Regions from separate parts of the Virgibacillus natechei genome, predicted to be linked through region 2. Evidence: riboswitches for the same ligand, from Rfam matches in the RefSeq annotation. Region 2 holds a riboswitch; the other holds the start of a gene.
What was found. Region 2 has a riboswitch for S-adenosylmethionine ahead of OLD84_RS17695 (O-acetylhomoserine aminocarboxypropyltransferase/cysteine synthase family protein). Riboswitches for the same ligand answer to the same signal wherever they lie in the genome.

Region 1 (8,148 bases), 840 kb from region 2:
AAGGGCGGTTAAAAAAGATATTGATATTGCTTGGGAGGCGCTTAAAGGTGCTGATGAGCCACGGTTGCATATATTTTTAGCAACATCACCGATCCACATGACATATAAACTGAAGCAAACACCAGAAGAAGTGATTGACACGGCAGTAAGTATGGTTGCATATGCGAAAGAAAAATTCGCACAGGTGCAGTTTTCCCCAGAAGATGCAACACGGTCTGATTGGAACTTCTTAGCCCAAATTATTGAGCGTGTTATCGACGCAGGAGCCTCGGTGATTAACATGCCGGATACGGTAGGCTATACGACACCAGCGGAATATGGAGAGTTGTTTCGATTTATTAGAGAAACCGTTCCGAATATAGATCGTGTCGACCTTTCCTGTCATTGCCATGATGACTTGGGCATGGCTGTTGCCAATTCGATAGCAGCGGTTGAAAATGGTGCAACACAGGTCGAAGGAACGATAAATGGAATTGGGGAAAGAGCTGGAAATGCTGCGTTGGAAGAGGTTGGTGTAGCTTTAAAGATACGCGCCGACTACTACCCATATCAAACAAACCTTAAACTGAATGAAATAAAACGCACAAGTGACCTTGTAGCAAAACTATCTGGCATGTATGTCCAGGCAAACAAGGCAGTAATTGGTCGTAACGCATTTTCGCATGAAGCAGGTATTCACCAGGATGGCGTATTGAAAAACAAAGCCACTTACGAAATTATTACTCCAGAAATGGTAGGAGTAAATTCGAACACCTTATTCCTCGGAAAACATTCAGGGCGTCATGCATTCAAGGATAAAATTACGGAACTTGGTATAGATCTGCCGGATGAAAAACTAAAAGAAGCATTCAATACATTTAAGAAATTAACCGATCATAAAAAAGAGGTAACAGACGACGATATATTTACGATGCTAATGGAAATCCAAACAGATATTTCTTCAGTTGCTAAATACCAATTGGAAATGTTCCAAGTACAATATGGAACAGCGAATATCCCGACAGCTACAGTGCGCTTGAAAACCCCTGAAGGAAATACAGTTGAAACTGCCTATACAGGTGAGGGTAGTGTAGAGGCATTGTACAAAACGCTGGATGCGCTAATTGAAGAGGATTTGCAATTAGTAGATTACTCTCTTAACTCTGTTGGCGGTGGAAAAGATGCACTCGCAGAATCACATGTACAGCTTGTGGTAAATGGAGAAAAAGTAAACGGAAGAGGCACTGCTCAAGATGTGATAGAAGCCTCCGCAAATGCGTTTTTAAATGCCGTGAATCGTTATATCGTCCAACAAAATTCGACAATTACGAAGAAAGAAGTTATAAAGTAAAACTCCATTCAGTTGGGGTTTTTCGACGCCCAGGACGTGCTAGGACCGGCGTTGCGACAATGTTTTCGGTGGGGCGAGTAATCGCAGTCCCAGGACGTCGCAACCTTAGCCGGTGGACGTTAAAGAGACAAAATAATAAAACGGATGGGATGGGGAGATTATGGATAAACAAATTATTCTGCTTCCAGGCGATGGTGTTGGAAAAGAAATTATGGAATCGGCAAAACGAGTATTAAATACGATTTCCAGCGAATTTGGTCATAGCTTTACATTTCATCAGCATGAGATTGGTGGGGACGCGATCGATCAGTCTGGCACACCGTTGCCTGAAGATACGATTAAAGCATGTCAACATGCGGATGCGATTTTACTAGGAGCTGTTGGTGGGGAGAAATGGGATTCTCTACCAGCATACTTAAGGCCTGAAAAAGGGTTGCTTGGGATTCGGAAGACACTTGGATTATTTGCCAACCTGCGCCCTGTTAAAGGTTTTAGTCCTTTACTTGATGCTTCTCCATTAAAAGAGGAAGTGATTAAGGGAAGTGATATCTTAATTATACGAGAGCTAACAGGTGGACTTTATTTTGGAAAGCCTAGCGAGCGACGTGAGGATGGCGAAGTTGTAGTTGATACGTTGTATTATCAACGGAATGAAATGGAGCGAATTATTGATAAAGCTTTCCAAAGTGCGCAATTAAGAAATAATCATTTAACGTCTGTTGATAAAGCGAACGTGCTCGAATCCAGTCGAATGTGGCGTGAAATCGTTGATGAAAAAAGCAAAGATTATCCGGATGTAACTGTTGAGCATTTGCTCGTTGACGCAGCTGCAATGAAACTAATAACGCAACCTGATCAATTTGATGTACTCGTTACCGAAAATTTATTTGGTGACATCTTAAGCGATGAGGCATCTGTGTTAACAGGCTCACTTGGAATGTTACCGTCGGCGAGTATACGATCAGATGGTGTTGGACTTTATGAGCCCGTTCATGGATCTGCACCTGATATTGCTGGAAAAGGAATTGCTAATCCATTAGGGATGATATTATCAGCTGCATTAATGCTTAGACACTCATTCGGCCTAGAAAAGGAAGCATTAGAAATTGAAGAAGCTGTTAGTCAATGCTTAGAGCAAGGATACCACACCCCTGACTTGCATATGAAGGGTGGCCAAGAAGTTGGTACAAAGGAAATGACTGAAATGGTGATAGATAACTTAACAACAAATAGTGTGTGCGAGCAAATAGGTACGATGTATGCCTAAATAGAGGGGGGAGATAGCGGTGTCGAAACCTGAAACGATTGTTCATAAAATATGGAATAAACATGTAGTATATGAAGAAAGTGGTAAACCGGATCTCATGTATATTGATCTGCATTTGGTTCACGAAGTGACTTCTCCTCAAGCATTTGAAGGGTTGCGACTGAATAATAGAAAAGTACGAAGGCCGGATTTAACCTTTGCTACGATGGATCACAATGTCCCAACAAAAAATAGGGATGTCATCAAAGACCAAATCGCCAAAAAACAAATGGAAACATTGCGGGATAACTGTGAAGAACATGAAATTCCGCTAGCAGATATGATGCACCCGGATCAAGGGATTGTTCATGTGATCGGGCCACAGCTCGGATTGACGCAGCCTGGAAAAACTATTGTCTGTGGAGATAGTCATACGTCAACACATGGTGCATTTGGGGCGTTGGCTTTTGGAATCGGTACTAGTGAAGTGGAACATGTACTAGCGACCCAGACCTTGCAACAGGAACAACCTAAAACGTTAAATGTACAGGTGGAAGGTGATTTAGGACCTGGGGTGACAGCAAAAGACTTAATATTGGCTATCATTGCTAAATTTGGCGTTCGTTTTGGTTCCGGCTATGTGATGGAATACACAGGTGATGCGATTCGAAAATTATCTATGGAAGAACGTATGACAATATGTAATATGTCCATCGAAGCAGGTGCCCGGGCTGGCTTAATCAGTCCGGATCAAACAACGATTGATTATTTAAAAGGAAAAGAATATGTACCAGAGGGTGAGGCATTTACAGAAGTAGCCGACGAGTGGTTGGAGCTGGCTACCGATGAAGGTGCTACCTATGATAAGACCGTAACAATTAATGCAGAAGAGATTGAACCACAAGTTTCATGGGGAACCAACCCTAGTATGTGTGTCCCAGTTAGTGGCAAGACACCAAATCTAAATGAAGTTGATCATAGGGAAGATGTCGAGCGAGCCCTAACGTATATGGGACTGGAAGAAAATCAACCGATAACAGACATTGATATTGACCATGTGTTTATTGGGTCATGTACCAATTCCCGTGTAAGCGATCTGCAAAAGGCTGCATCCATTGTTAAAGGAAAACAAGTAAACACAAATGTGAAAGCGATCGTTGTACCAGGATCCTTCAGCGTTAAATTGGAAGCAGAAAAACTAGGGCTGGACACTATTTTTAAACAGGCAGGCTTTGAATGGCGGGAATCTGGTTGCAGTATGTGCCTAGGAATGAATGATGATATTATTCCACCAGGTGGCAGATGTGCGTCAACATCTAATCGGAATTTTGAGGGAAGACAAGGGAACGGTGCCCGTACGCATTTAGTTAGTCCAGAAATGGCTGCAGCAGCTGCTATAGAAGGGCATTTTGTGGATGTTCGAAAATTTGTGGGCATAGCGAATTAGGAGGTGCATGTAATGGAAGCTATTCAGGAACATAAAGGATTGGTATACCCATTGAACCGAACAAATATAGATACGGATCAAATTATTCCAAAGCAATTTTTAAAACGAATAGAGCGAACTGGATTTGGTCAATTCCTTTTTTATCATTGGCGGTTTGATGATGATGGGAATAAGCGAGCAGAGTTCGGATTAAATAAACCTGCTTATCAAACAGCGTCTATTTTAATAGCGGGTGAGAACTTTGGCTGCGGTTCTTCTAGGGAACATGCACCCTGGGCATTGTTGGATTACGGGTTTCGTGTTATTATAGCATCGAGCTTTGCTGATATATTTTATAACAATGCATTAAAAAATGGGATTATTCCAGTTCAAATGAATGAGACGCAGGTAAATCAATGGATGGAACAGGCGGAGAATTCAACATTGGTATTAGATGTCGATCTGGAAGCTCAAGTCATTATTGATGCAGATCAAAATGAAGTACATTTTGATATCCCGGCCTTTCACAAGGAAAAGCTAATGAATGGATTAGATGAAATAGCTTTAACATTAAAGCTAGAGGATAAGATTGAGGCTTATGAGATAGCTCATGGGTCATCCTAAGATCCACGGGGTGTATTCGAGCTTGCATTAGCATCATGGAAACAAAGTATACAAATTAATGAGGAGTGTGGAATCATTGGGGATTGCTTAACAGGTGAGAAGGTTGATACCGCGATGGAACGTCTGTCACCCATCGTTCACCGTACACCATTACTAACATCAACAACCACAGATGAATTACTCGACAAAAACGTTTATTTTAAAATGGAGAATCAACAAAAAACGGGAGCGTTTAAATTTAGAGGTGCTAGTTTTAAGCTCATGCAATTAACGGATGATCAATTGAAGAAAGGTGTTGTCACTGCTTCAGCTGGAAATCATGCGCAAGGGGTTGCTCATGCTGCAGCCAAATTAGGCGCACATGCAACTATCTTCATGCCAGAACGTACCCCCCTTGCAAAGGTCAATGCCACACGAAACTATGGTGCTGAAGTTGTGCTTACTGGCGATTCATTCCAGGAAGCCTATGAAGCTTCATTGAAAAGACAAATGCAAACAGGTGCTGTTTATATTCACCCGTTTGACGATTATGATGTGATGGCCGGTCAAGGTACACTTGTCATGGAGATGTTGCACCAAGAACCTCGACTCGACACCATTATCGTGCCCGTTGGCGGTGGGGGCCTTATTAGTGGAATAGCAGTTGCTGCTAAGTATATAAATCCTGCTATAAAGGTTATTGGTGTTCAGGCGAGCGGGGCGTCTGCTATGCATGACAGTTATCACCATGATGCAGTGAACAAGAAGTCCGTTTCTACAATTGCAGAAGGCATCGCGGTAAAACAGCCTGGTAAAAATACGTTGCCACTCATACGTGAATACGTAGATGATATGATAACCGTTTCAGATGCAGAGATCGCTTCTGCACTCGTTTATATGCTTGAAAGAAATAAAACATTGATGGAAGGTGCAGGAGCTGCAGCGTTAGCCGCATTATTCGCTAATAGCGGACAAATTAATTCAGCGCATTGCGGCGTCATTGTAAGTGGCGGTAATATGGATATTAGTGATTTACCAAAAATCCAGCGCCTGGCTGAGAAATTGCATGACTCTGCTTAAACAATCAAATATTCTTTCTTGATAGTCTTCAGAATGAGATAACGTATTACCAATATAAAACTTAATAGCAATATTCCTTATAAAGAGTCGGGGGAGGAACCTGGTCCTATGATCCTGCGGCAACCGTTACTAAATAGTGAAATGGTGCCACTTCCAGCAAGCAGTATTGGCTTGAAAGATGAGGGAGAGTGTCGTTTAATTTTAAAAAACCTCTTCCCCATTGGAAGAGGTTTTTTTAGTGTTCACAATTAGAAAACAGTCAAATTAAAAGCTTTGGGATCATTATTGTGAATTGGAGAAAAGGGGCATGACAAAATGACAAATGAACACGCAAAAGGAAATTTGAATTTTGATACAATAGCACAGCACGGTGGGCATGATGTTGACGAATCAGTTCGTTCCAGAGCTGTACCGATCTATCAAACGACATCTTACGTATTTGAAGATACAGATCAAGCAGCTTCGCTTTTCAAAATGCAGGGAAATGGATATATCTATTCGAGAAATGCAAATCCGACGAATAACGTATTTGAAAATAGGATTGCACAATTGGAAGGAGGAGTGGGGGCATTTGCTGTTTCATCCGGACAAGCAGCTATTGTGGTTGCGTTGTTAACCCTTGCAAAGGCAGGTGACGAAATTGTAGCTACCAATGCTTTATATGGGGGTACGTTCAGTCTTTTTTCGGAAACGTTTCAGCGCTTCGGGGTAACGGTTCACTTTGTCGATGGTACAGATTTTGAAGGAATAGCTGGAGCAATTAACGATAAAACAAAAGCTATTTTTACGGAAACGATCGGGAATCCAAGCTTGGAAATTGCTGATATTAGCAGACTTAGTAACCTCGCACATGAACATCATTTACCATTGGTAGTGGACTCTACATTTACAACGCCATATTTACAGAAACCTATCGAATTTGGTGCAGATATTGTGGTGCATTCGACGACTAAATTTATCGGCGGGCATGGCTCATCCATCGGGGGAGTTATTGTGGATTCTGGAAAATTTCCATGGGATAATGGCAAATTCCCGGAATTCACGGAATCAAAGGCCTCTTTAGATGATCAATCTTTTGTAAGACTCGCTAAAGAAAATGCATTTATTGCCAAAGCTCGATTTACACTAGGGCATGATCTAGGTGTAACCATTTCTCCATTCAACAGCTGGTTATTTATTCAAGGTCTTGAATCACTGCCACTACGCATGAAGCAGCATGTGACAAATGCACAGCAGATAGCCGAATACTTGGACGGGCATGAGCAAGTAGAATGGGTGAATTATCCAACATTAAAAGGTGACCCACAATACGAAATGGCCCAAACCTATTTACCAAAAGGTGCAGGATCCATTTTTACAATTGGAATTAAAGGCGGGCTCGAATCTGCGAAAACCTTTATAAATTCCGTGAAGCTGTTATCCCATGTCGCAAATGTTGGCGATTCAAAAACACTCGTCCTTCATCCCGCTACGACATCGCACGCGAGATTATCACCGGATGAACAGCTCGCTGCTGGCGTTACGCCAGAGCAAATTCGACTATCGATCGGGCTGGAGGACGCAGCGGATATTAAAGCTGATATCGATCAGGCGCTGAGGAAAAGTTAAATTCGAGAAATTGTAGAATGAAATATGGAGTACCAATTCAATCTCTTGTTCCAGAAATGGAATCAAGTTGGAGTGAAAAGTAAAGGTTATCCTAACGATAGGGTAACCTTTACTTTTTACTCTTTCTTCTTTTTAGAAGCAGTATTTGGGAGACAATGGCAAGTACGGGTAATTCAATCAAAGGTCCTATAACCAAAGCCAGGGCAATGAGAGGCTGATCTGGAAATGCTGTTACAGCTATAGCCAAGGCGACTGGTGAATTTCTGGCAACAATCGTCATACTTAAGCTTACTGAATCTTCATAAGAAAAATTTAAAAACGTAGCAACCAAGCGCCCTATCAAGTAGTTAATAACAAAAAACATCAAAATGGGTATAATTAAAATGTAAATGACTTCTAGGTTTTCAAGTAAGTAAGAACCTTGGGAAGCAAACATTGCCATAATGGCCAGGGCTAAAAAGAAAATTTGAGCATTACCGAAAAAGGGAATAATCTTGTTGTTTAAAACAGATTCTCTTCTTCTTAATAAGAATCGCGTAAGGTGCGCCAGTATAAAAGGAATAACCAATACAATCAATATGCTCTCTACAAGCGTTGATACGGCTATTGTTTCAATGGTTCCAGCAAATAGGAGTAAATATACTGGCAGAAACACTACCTGTAGAATTAAATTAATCGGTAAAACCGATGTAGAAAGCGATACATTTCCTTTTGCTATACCAGTAAACACGAGATACCAGTCTGTACAAGGAGTTACCATAAGCATAATGAAACCGATCCATAAAGCTGGATAATCAGCTAGGAATACTGCTCCTAAGCTCCAAGCTAAAATGGGGGTCCATATAAAATTAATGA
Region 2 (8,148 bases):
TCCAGACCGTTTGTCGGTTCGTCCAGTAATAAAATATCAGGACTGCCGAATAAAGCTTGGGCTAGTAATATTTTGACCTTTTGGCCTTCTGTTAACTCACTCATTTTTTCCGTATGGAGGGATTCATCGATTCCTAGACCTTTTAATAACACTGCAGCATCTGATTCGGCTTCCCAACCGTTCATCTCAGCGAATTCACCTTCTAGCTCAGCAGCACGCATGCCGTCTTCTTCTGAGAAGTCAGGTTTCATATAGATTGCATCTTTTTCTTGCTTCACTTTATATAAATCTTCATGACCCATTAAGACGGTTTCCAGAACTTCATATTCCTCATAAGCAAAGTGATCCTGCTTCAATACAGCAAGTCTTTCACCTGGGGATAAAGAAATGTGTCCAGATTGCGGCTCTACTTCACCCGATAGCACATTAAGAAAAGTGGATTTTCCAGCGCCGTTTGCACCAATTAGTCCATAGCAGTTACCAGGGGTGAATTTTAAATTAACATCTTCAAATAACTTCTTATCGCCATATTGTAAACTTACATTAGAAACATTTATCATTGATTGTGAAATTCCTCCATTAAAAAATAAATATACTTCTTACAAGTTTACGGTATCAAAGCAGTTTCGTCAACGTATACTGGTTTATCATCAGGGATGGGGCTGAACAATGTAATAGATAACAGCGTATATAATTGATCTAACATCCTTTTTTAAAAAATACTGTATTTTTTAATAACAATGTGTGAAAATGAAGTATCATGATTAAATAGGGGTCGTGGAGGGGGGATCTCATGGGAGATAGAACAATTTATTTTCTTTTTACGGACACAGGAACATATCTGTCAAAAGCAATAAATTACTGTACAAATCAATCATTAAATCATGTTTCGATTGGTTTTGACCCTGAATTACAAGAGGTATATAGCTTTGGGCGTAAACAACCCAAAAATCCATTTATTGGTGGCTTTGTAAAGGAAGATATTCGCAGTGATTTTTTAAAGAAGTCGAATTGTGCTATTTACAGTTACACGATTACAGAAGCGGATTGCGCATCTGTTATACGTAATATTAAAGAAATAGAAATGGAAAAAGACAATTATAAATATAATTTTATTGGTCTTATTGGGGTTCTATTGCAAATTGAGTTTAATCGCAAGAATGCATTATTTTGTTCTGAATTTGTAGTAAGGGTTTTACGAGATATAGAAGCATTTCAACTATCAAAGCCAACCTGTTTTATCACACCAACCGATCTAAGAACACATGATGGTATGCAGTTGATCTATCAAGGGAAACTTGGGGATTACCCTTATGATGTCATGAACACGGAGGAAATAAGGCAAGAGGATGAACAAACATTGCCGAAGCAATCATTTTTAATATTATTATCTACAAAGGTAAAACAATTTGTCATCAGATAAAAAGAACTATACACTAGTTGTATAGGTTCTTTTTTTATTGCATAGGAAACTATACTAGCGGGGAAATATATCAGTAAAAAAAGCTGAACTAAAATAATCATGTGATCGTTTTAGTTCAGCAAAATTAAGTAACGAATGCCAGGTCTTCTAACAAATTAAGTTGGTTCACGCTTTCTTATAAGTCACATAAGTGCCCGCGATGAAATCATGAATCGCTCGTTTGTCTTCACGTATAGCTACCATGAAAACAGATACGATGAATGCAAGGCCAAGTGAAAGACTATATACAAGACCGCCAACAAAATAACGAAGCAACATCGTGCCAATGGTAACCTTCGTACCATCCGTTTTCGCAATTCGAATCCCAACGATGCGTTTACCGATGGTATAGCCATACCAAAGTGCTGGAACCAATATGAAATATAACAGGCTTGCTATTCCTTCACCTGTTTGCACCGCTTGGCTTGCCGTATCCAAATTGAAAATAGCAATAGCCAAAAAAATTAAGCTACTTATAAGAATGCTATCAAGAATAAGACCTACAAACCGAATCCAAAATCCTCCAAAATCAGACAATATTAATCACCTCATCTTTTTTTCTTAAACCACTTCTTCCGTACTCCTATATACCCTACTAACTATACCTACAAAACTTTAAGATAAGCTACCGTAGCTCGTAATGGTTTCCACCAGTGTTTACATGTATTCGGGGTGCTAGTCAAATGTTAGCATTTATCATTAATCTTCTATTGGATCAATGCCTAAGGTGCGATACGGAATACGGATATTAAATGCCAGGTTATTGGCTTCTAGATCCAGATTCTCCACACTAACTTCAAAGTTACTTCTTACATCTATGTCCGTAACAGCAACATAAATTTCTTCATCTTGTGGGTTGATGCTGACCCATTCGGGCATTGGCAGATGTGTTTCCATATATCCCATGATGCGTTGATTCGGTAATTCCAATAACCCTAATGAAATGGATCGTAGTTCTAAAACGAGATCCCCGTTATCCTGTACAATCGGCTCTAAATGAGCAGAGAGAGGGACGGTAGTAGAAAAAACAGGTAACTCTCCAACCAATTCGACATCTTCTTCAAAGGAAATACTATATTGATGACTCGTATTTACTAATGCCTGATCGATATAGGCGTTGACCAAGTCGTTTAAATTCTCTTTTGTTGTTCGAACAGTAAACTCGGAGCTTTCCTGTTCATCCTGCTGATCGCTTGATGGGTAGGTTGTTTGCGAAACCGGCCAGAAAATGAGCGCAGTGATGATTAGGAGGAAAGCGATATTAAAGATTAATAACCCATAAAATAATCGTTTCCATTTACTTTTATTTTGATGAAACTCTTTTCTTTCTGTCATGGCGCTCATCCTTCTTGGTTAGTCAAATAATCCAATACTCTACTTGCCATACGTTGATAGCCAAGATCATTTGGATGAAAATTATCATCTGCGAATAAATGTTCTTCTGCATTTTCAAATACATCCACCATAGGAATAAAAGTTATATCTTCATTTTCCTCTGCAAATGAATTTCCCGTATTATTCCATTCTTCAACGATTATACCCAGTTCTTCAATATCTTGAAAATATTCATCCCAAGGATTATAAAAGCCTAATAAGTAAATTTCTGTATTTGGATTTATGTTTTTTATTTTAGTAAATATTTGATCCAGTGTTTCTTCATAAATATTTCGTTCCTCTGCGAAATCTTCAATATTTAAGTTCGTGAAATTTTCTCTGACCACTTTCATAATGTCGTTTGCCCCGATGGTTATTAATACGGTGTCTGCGTCTTCAATAGCTGTAGAAAGTTCTGGATTATCCAAGCGTTCCAATAGCTGGTCAGACCGGTTACCACGTATTCCAAAATTATCAAACGAAACAATTTGATCCTCCGCGTTGATTGTGCGATCCAATATTCCGACATAGCCTCCTTGCTCATGGCTGGCTCCAACTCCTTGTGTGAGGGAATCACCAATAGCAACGACATGTGAATCTCCATTGGTAAAGAAATCAATCGTGCCTTGAACAGCTTCTGTAAAAATGGTTGAGAACTGATTTTCTTCGGTATTTTCTTCTTCTTCCTGCGATTCATCTGTATTATCGGTTTCTTCTTCTATATGTTCCTCTTCTTCTTCGTGTTGCTGTAATGCCGTTTGCTCGTCTTCAGGAATCGCAATATTATTAAGGTTTGCGGATGATTGATTTATCCAAATAAAAATACCCGCTCCAATTAGAAAAACGATAAAAGCAATTATAAAATTTTTCTTTTTCATGCTACCACACCTAGGTTGTTATATTATATACATCAACGTAATAAATTGTCTCATGTATGAAGTGATTTCGAAAGTATTTCTTAATGGTAATGTAAATGTTTTATTGGAGAACGTGGGACGTACATCTAAATGATTTTGGTGCTTATCTTAATATACGCCTTCCACATTGTAATCATACTAAAAAATCGCCTTAATAAAAGGCGATATATAATCATAACATATATCCTATTTCCCGTTATGAAAAAAGGTAAACCTAAAAAATTTGTATGGTGAAAATCAACAAGCTGCGACATGCTATTATCATGTGAAAAATCCACATGAAAAAATAGAGAGAGGATCATCTCCTCCCCCTTTTTTTATACTTCTACAGGAACATTTACTGTATGGTTATTTCGAATTCGGATTGCTTCTTCATAAGGATCTTTGTTTGAAATAACCGTTAGGCCTGCAGATTTTGCGTTAATGAGTGTCTGGTTATTAGCATCTTCAGACCATACAATTTTCCCTTGTTTATTAACAAATTCGTCAAGTGTAGATTGTGGCAGTTGCAGATTGCCCAACAATAGTGCATCAACTTCATTTGCAACACTGTCATCCAGTTTTGTATCTTCATTAATTGTAATAACGTTAAACCCTAATGCTTCCAACTTTTTCGCATTTTCTCCAATTCTATCACCTGCACGAACTGCAGTAGCAATTACCTTTTTCCGGACTGCTCCATCTTTCCGATCAAATGGAGAGGAAAGTAACCATTTAATGGTATCTTCTTCGGTTGCTTCGAATTGAGCAGGCTGGTTAACAGCTGTGGCAATTGCCTGATCTAAATCAGCTAAAATATCCGATGTGGATTCAATGCCGATGGATAAGCGGACTAATTCTTCCGTGGTACCACTTTGTTTCAATTCTTCTGGACTTAACTGCTGATGTGTTGTTGATGCAGGATGAATAATCAACGATTTCGCATCACCTACATTAGCAACATGGGACCAGAGCGTTACATTATCAATCAACTTTCTTCCAGCATCACGGCCGCCTTGAATACCAAAAGTAATCACGGAACCAAAACCGTCAGCAAAGTATTTTTTAGCTAACTGGTGGGATGGATGATCTTCGAGCCCAGGAAAATTAACCCATTCTACAGCTGGATGCTTTTGTAAATACGCTGCGACCTCTTTTGCATTATTGTTATGACGATCCATACGTAAATGCAAGGTCTCTAAACCTTGGAGTAATAAGAATGCGTTTTGTGGACTGAGAGATGCACCGATATCACGCAGTAGCTGCACCCGGAGTTTTGTCCCAAAAGCTGCTGATCCCAGGTCTGCGTAACGAAGGCCGTTATAGCTTTCGTCAGGATCCGTAAAACCAGGGAATCGACCGTTACTCCAATCAAACCTGCCACCGTCTACGACGATACCACCTATTGTTGTGCCATGTCCGCCAATCCATTTTGTTGCGGAATGAACAACAATGTCAGCACCCCACGTGAGCGGCTTTGTAATATATGGTGCAAAGGTATTATCAATAATCAACGGGAGATTGTTTTCATGAGCGATTTTACCAACTGTTTCCACGTCAAATACATTCAGGCTAGGGTTCGTAATAATTTCTCCAAAAATAGCTTTTGTATGATCTGTAATTGCTGCTTTAATTGCTTCCGGATCCGTTCCATCCACAAATTTTACGTTAATGCCGTAACGTGGCAATGTATTTGCGAAAAGATTATACGTACCACCATATAGATTACTGTCAGCAATTATTTCATCACCTGTACTGGCAATATTTAAGATGGATAGTGTGATTGCGGCCATACCAGATGAAGTTGCTACAGCACCAATCCCGTCCTCAAGTTCTGCCACGCGTTTTTCAAAAGCGTCAACAGTCGGATTCATAATACGGCTATAGATGTTCCCTGGCTCTGCTAACCCAAATAAATTTTGAGCGTGTTCCGTATCGCGAAATACGTATGATGTTGTTTGATGAATAGGAACGGCCCTCGATCCAGTAGTTGGGTCCGGTTCTTGTCCACCGTGAAGTAAAGTGGTTTCTGGATTGTGAAGATGAAAGTTAGACATGAATAATTCCTCCTTGAGTTTTTTATAGATTTTTACGCTGTCGTACTGTGGAGAGGGAGATGAATGAAAAAACCCTCTTCCTAAGAAGAGGGCGTATATGTAACCGAACCTCCTCTTATCTTCCAGATCAATGGTTGATCTGTAGGATTTAGCACCTAAAAAAGCAAATTAGCTTGCTTTGTTGGTTGCCGGGCATCACAGGGCCTAATCCCTCCGCCACTCTTGATAAGAGATTGAATTTGTAAATTACTGAATAGTATAGTATTCAATCATTCATTTGTCAACCACTTTTAGAAAATAATGCTGTTTTCTAAAAATAGTTGTTTTGACGCACAGTCTATAGAAGACGACGTAACTACTGTTTGCTATAAGTATTTGTTATAAACGCCGTTTGGGATCGCTCCGGGCGGATGCTTTCCGCGAGCACGGTCTTGTCCTGGCAAAGGGTGGGTCGACGTTGTTCGCAAAGAACGGTTTTAGTCGACCTTCCTTAGGATAGTCCTGCGGGGTTTTCGGACACGTGCTGGGGCTGGGACTGCGCTTACTCGTCCACCGAAAACCTTTGGGACTGCGCGTAAATGCTCGCCCCACCGAAAACATTTGTTCCCGCAGGAGTCACTGCTCTTCGCTCACACGAACTGGTGAGGTGGTTGGATGTTTTGAATATTGATTACGAATGCAATTTAGCGACAGTAACCGGAACACCCAGCGGAGGAAACACATGAAGACTCCTGCGGGAGGAAAGGCCTCGGTGAGACCCCGCAGTGCGTAGCACAAGGAGGCTCACCAGCCGCCCGCGGAAAGCGAAATGTGTTTCCGTAGCGAATCTCTGCTCTCAACCAGCGTTTGCAAATGAATTGTCACTGCGTCGCATTTATAACCACGCACATATTCTCTAAGAATGCCGCATTGGACGCCTGTATGTAGATCCCATATAAATGAATAAGGCAGACCAAATGAAAAGAAATGCAACAATATGTGCGGATGTAAATGGTTCATTGTATAAAAACACACCAAGAATCAGCATGATCGTCGGAGCAATGTATTGCAGGAAGCCTACCATAGCTAATGGGATTTTCTTAGCCCCACTTGCAAATAACAGCAACGGTACTGCAGTAGCAACTCCAGCTCCAATCAATAACAAATTTTCAGGTGAAATCAAAGAACTGGATGTAACCGAACGCTCTGGTATTGAAAATAAATAAATAGCAGCGATTGGTGTTATAATCATTGTTTCGATGGTTAAACCATATATCGCACTGACATTAACCATTTTCTTAAGTAGTCCATAGACCCCAAAAGTAAGTGCTAGAAGTAGTGAAACCCATGGAAAAACTCCAAAACTAAACGTTAAGTATAATACACCGATACCTGCAAAAATAAAAGAGACGACTTGTCTTCTTGTGACACTTTCTTTTAGTACAACAATACCGAGTACAATACTAATAAGCGGATTAATATAATACCCCAAACTTGCTTGAATAACATGATCGCTATTAACCGCCCATATAAAAGTTAGCCAGTTTAAACTAATAAAAAGAGAGGCGAGTGTTATGCCAAGCAGTCTTTTCCTGTTTTTGAAAATGATAAAGCATTCTTGTATGAAAGGAGTCCATTTGCGTAAAATCAGGACAATGCCGATCATTAATATAAATGACCAGACAATCCGATGTGCCAATATTTCGCCGGCTGGGACCTCTTCGACTAGCTTCCAATAGATTGGCAGAAATCCCCATAATAAATATGCCGCGATTGTAACGATAATTCCATTTCTAGTTTGATTGTTATTCATATGATCCCCCTCACCTAAATAGATTTAGTTTAGAAGGAATAGTTGAGTAAAGCAATTAAGCAGCATTTTTTTTGATTATTAGAAAACGCTTTCAAAAATTAGTTTTATAGATTATAGTAGGATGTAGAATGCTATGGAGAAGAATTCGCGAATGGGGGTCGTTTTCTATGTCAAAAAAGCATAAACGTTTTGAAACAACGGTTATTCATGAAGGGTATGATTCTCAGAAGATGCTTGGAAGTCTTGCCACACCATTATTTCAAACATCCACTTATACATTTGAATCAGCAGAACAAGGGGAGCGCCGTTTTGCAGGAGAAGAAGAGGGATATGCATATTCTCGCCTGGGAAATCCAACGGTCACAGTTTTGGGAGAAAGGATAGCGGCACTGGAAAAGGGAGAACGAGGACTTGCCTTCGGTTCAGGGATGGCCGCTGTATCTGCTGTATTAATTGCCTTAACCAAAACAGGTGATCATGTATTGTGCTCTTCGGGTTTGTATGGCTGCACATTTGGTTTATTAACCATGATGAATGATAAATACAATATTACACATGACTTTTCCG

Region 1: linked by a shared signal. The riboswitch ahead of OLD84_RS13955 (O-acetylhomoserine aminocarboxypropyltransferase/cysteine synthase family protein) and the one ahead of OLD84_RS17695 (O-acetylhomoserine aminocarboxypropyltransferase/cysteine synthase family protein) in region 2 are both predicted to bind S-adenosylmethionine.

The regions. Positions count from the first base shown of each region.
Region 1 is NZ_CP110224.1:2,698,228-2,706,375, reverse strand. It holds gene OLD84_RS13980 (2-isopropylmalate synthase) at 1-1,330, shown strand, start outside; gene leuB (3-isopropylmalate dehydrogenase) at 1,491-2,597, shown strand; gene leuC (3-isopropylmalate dehydratase large subunit) at 2,617-4,023, shown strand; gene leuD (3-isopropylmalate dehydratase small subunit) at 4,036-4,626, shown strand; gene ilvA (threonine ammonia-lyase) at 4,741-5,685, shown strand; SAM riboswitch class I at 5,760-5,870, shown strand; gene OLD84_RS13955 (O-acetylhomoserine aminocarboxypropyltransferase/cysteine synthase family protein) at 6,001-7,293, shown strand; gene OLD84_RS13950 (arsenic resistance protein) at 7,403-8,148, opposite strand, start outside.
Region 2 is NZ_CP110224.1:3,542,572-3,550,719, reverse strand. It holds gene OLD84_RS17720 (ABC-F family ATP-binding cassette domain-containing protein) at 1-560, opposite strand, end outside; gene OLD84_RS17715 (hypothetical protein) at 794-1,423, shown strand; gene OLD84_RS17710 (RDD family protein) at 1,589-1,999, opposite strand; gene OLD84_RS17705 (YpmS family protein) at 2,162-2,797, opposite strand; gene OLD84_RS17700 (GDSL-type esterase/lipase family protein) at 2,803-3,714, opposite strand; gene OLD84_RS17695 (O-acetylhomoserine aminocarboxypropyltransferase/cysteine synthase family protein) at 4,071-5,789, opposite strand; SAM riboswitch class I at 5,902-6,021, opposite strand; gene rarD (EamA family transporter RarD) at 6,685-7,581, opposite strand; gene megL (methionine gamma-lyase) at 7,749-8,148, shown strand, end outside.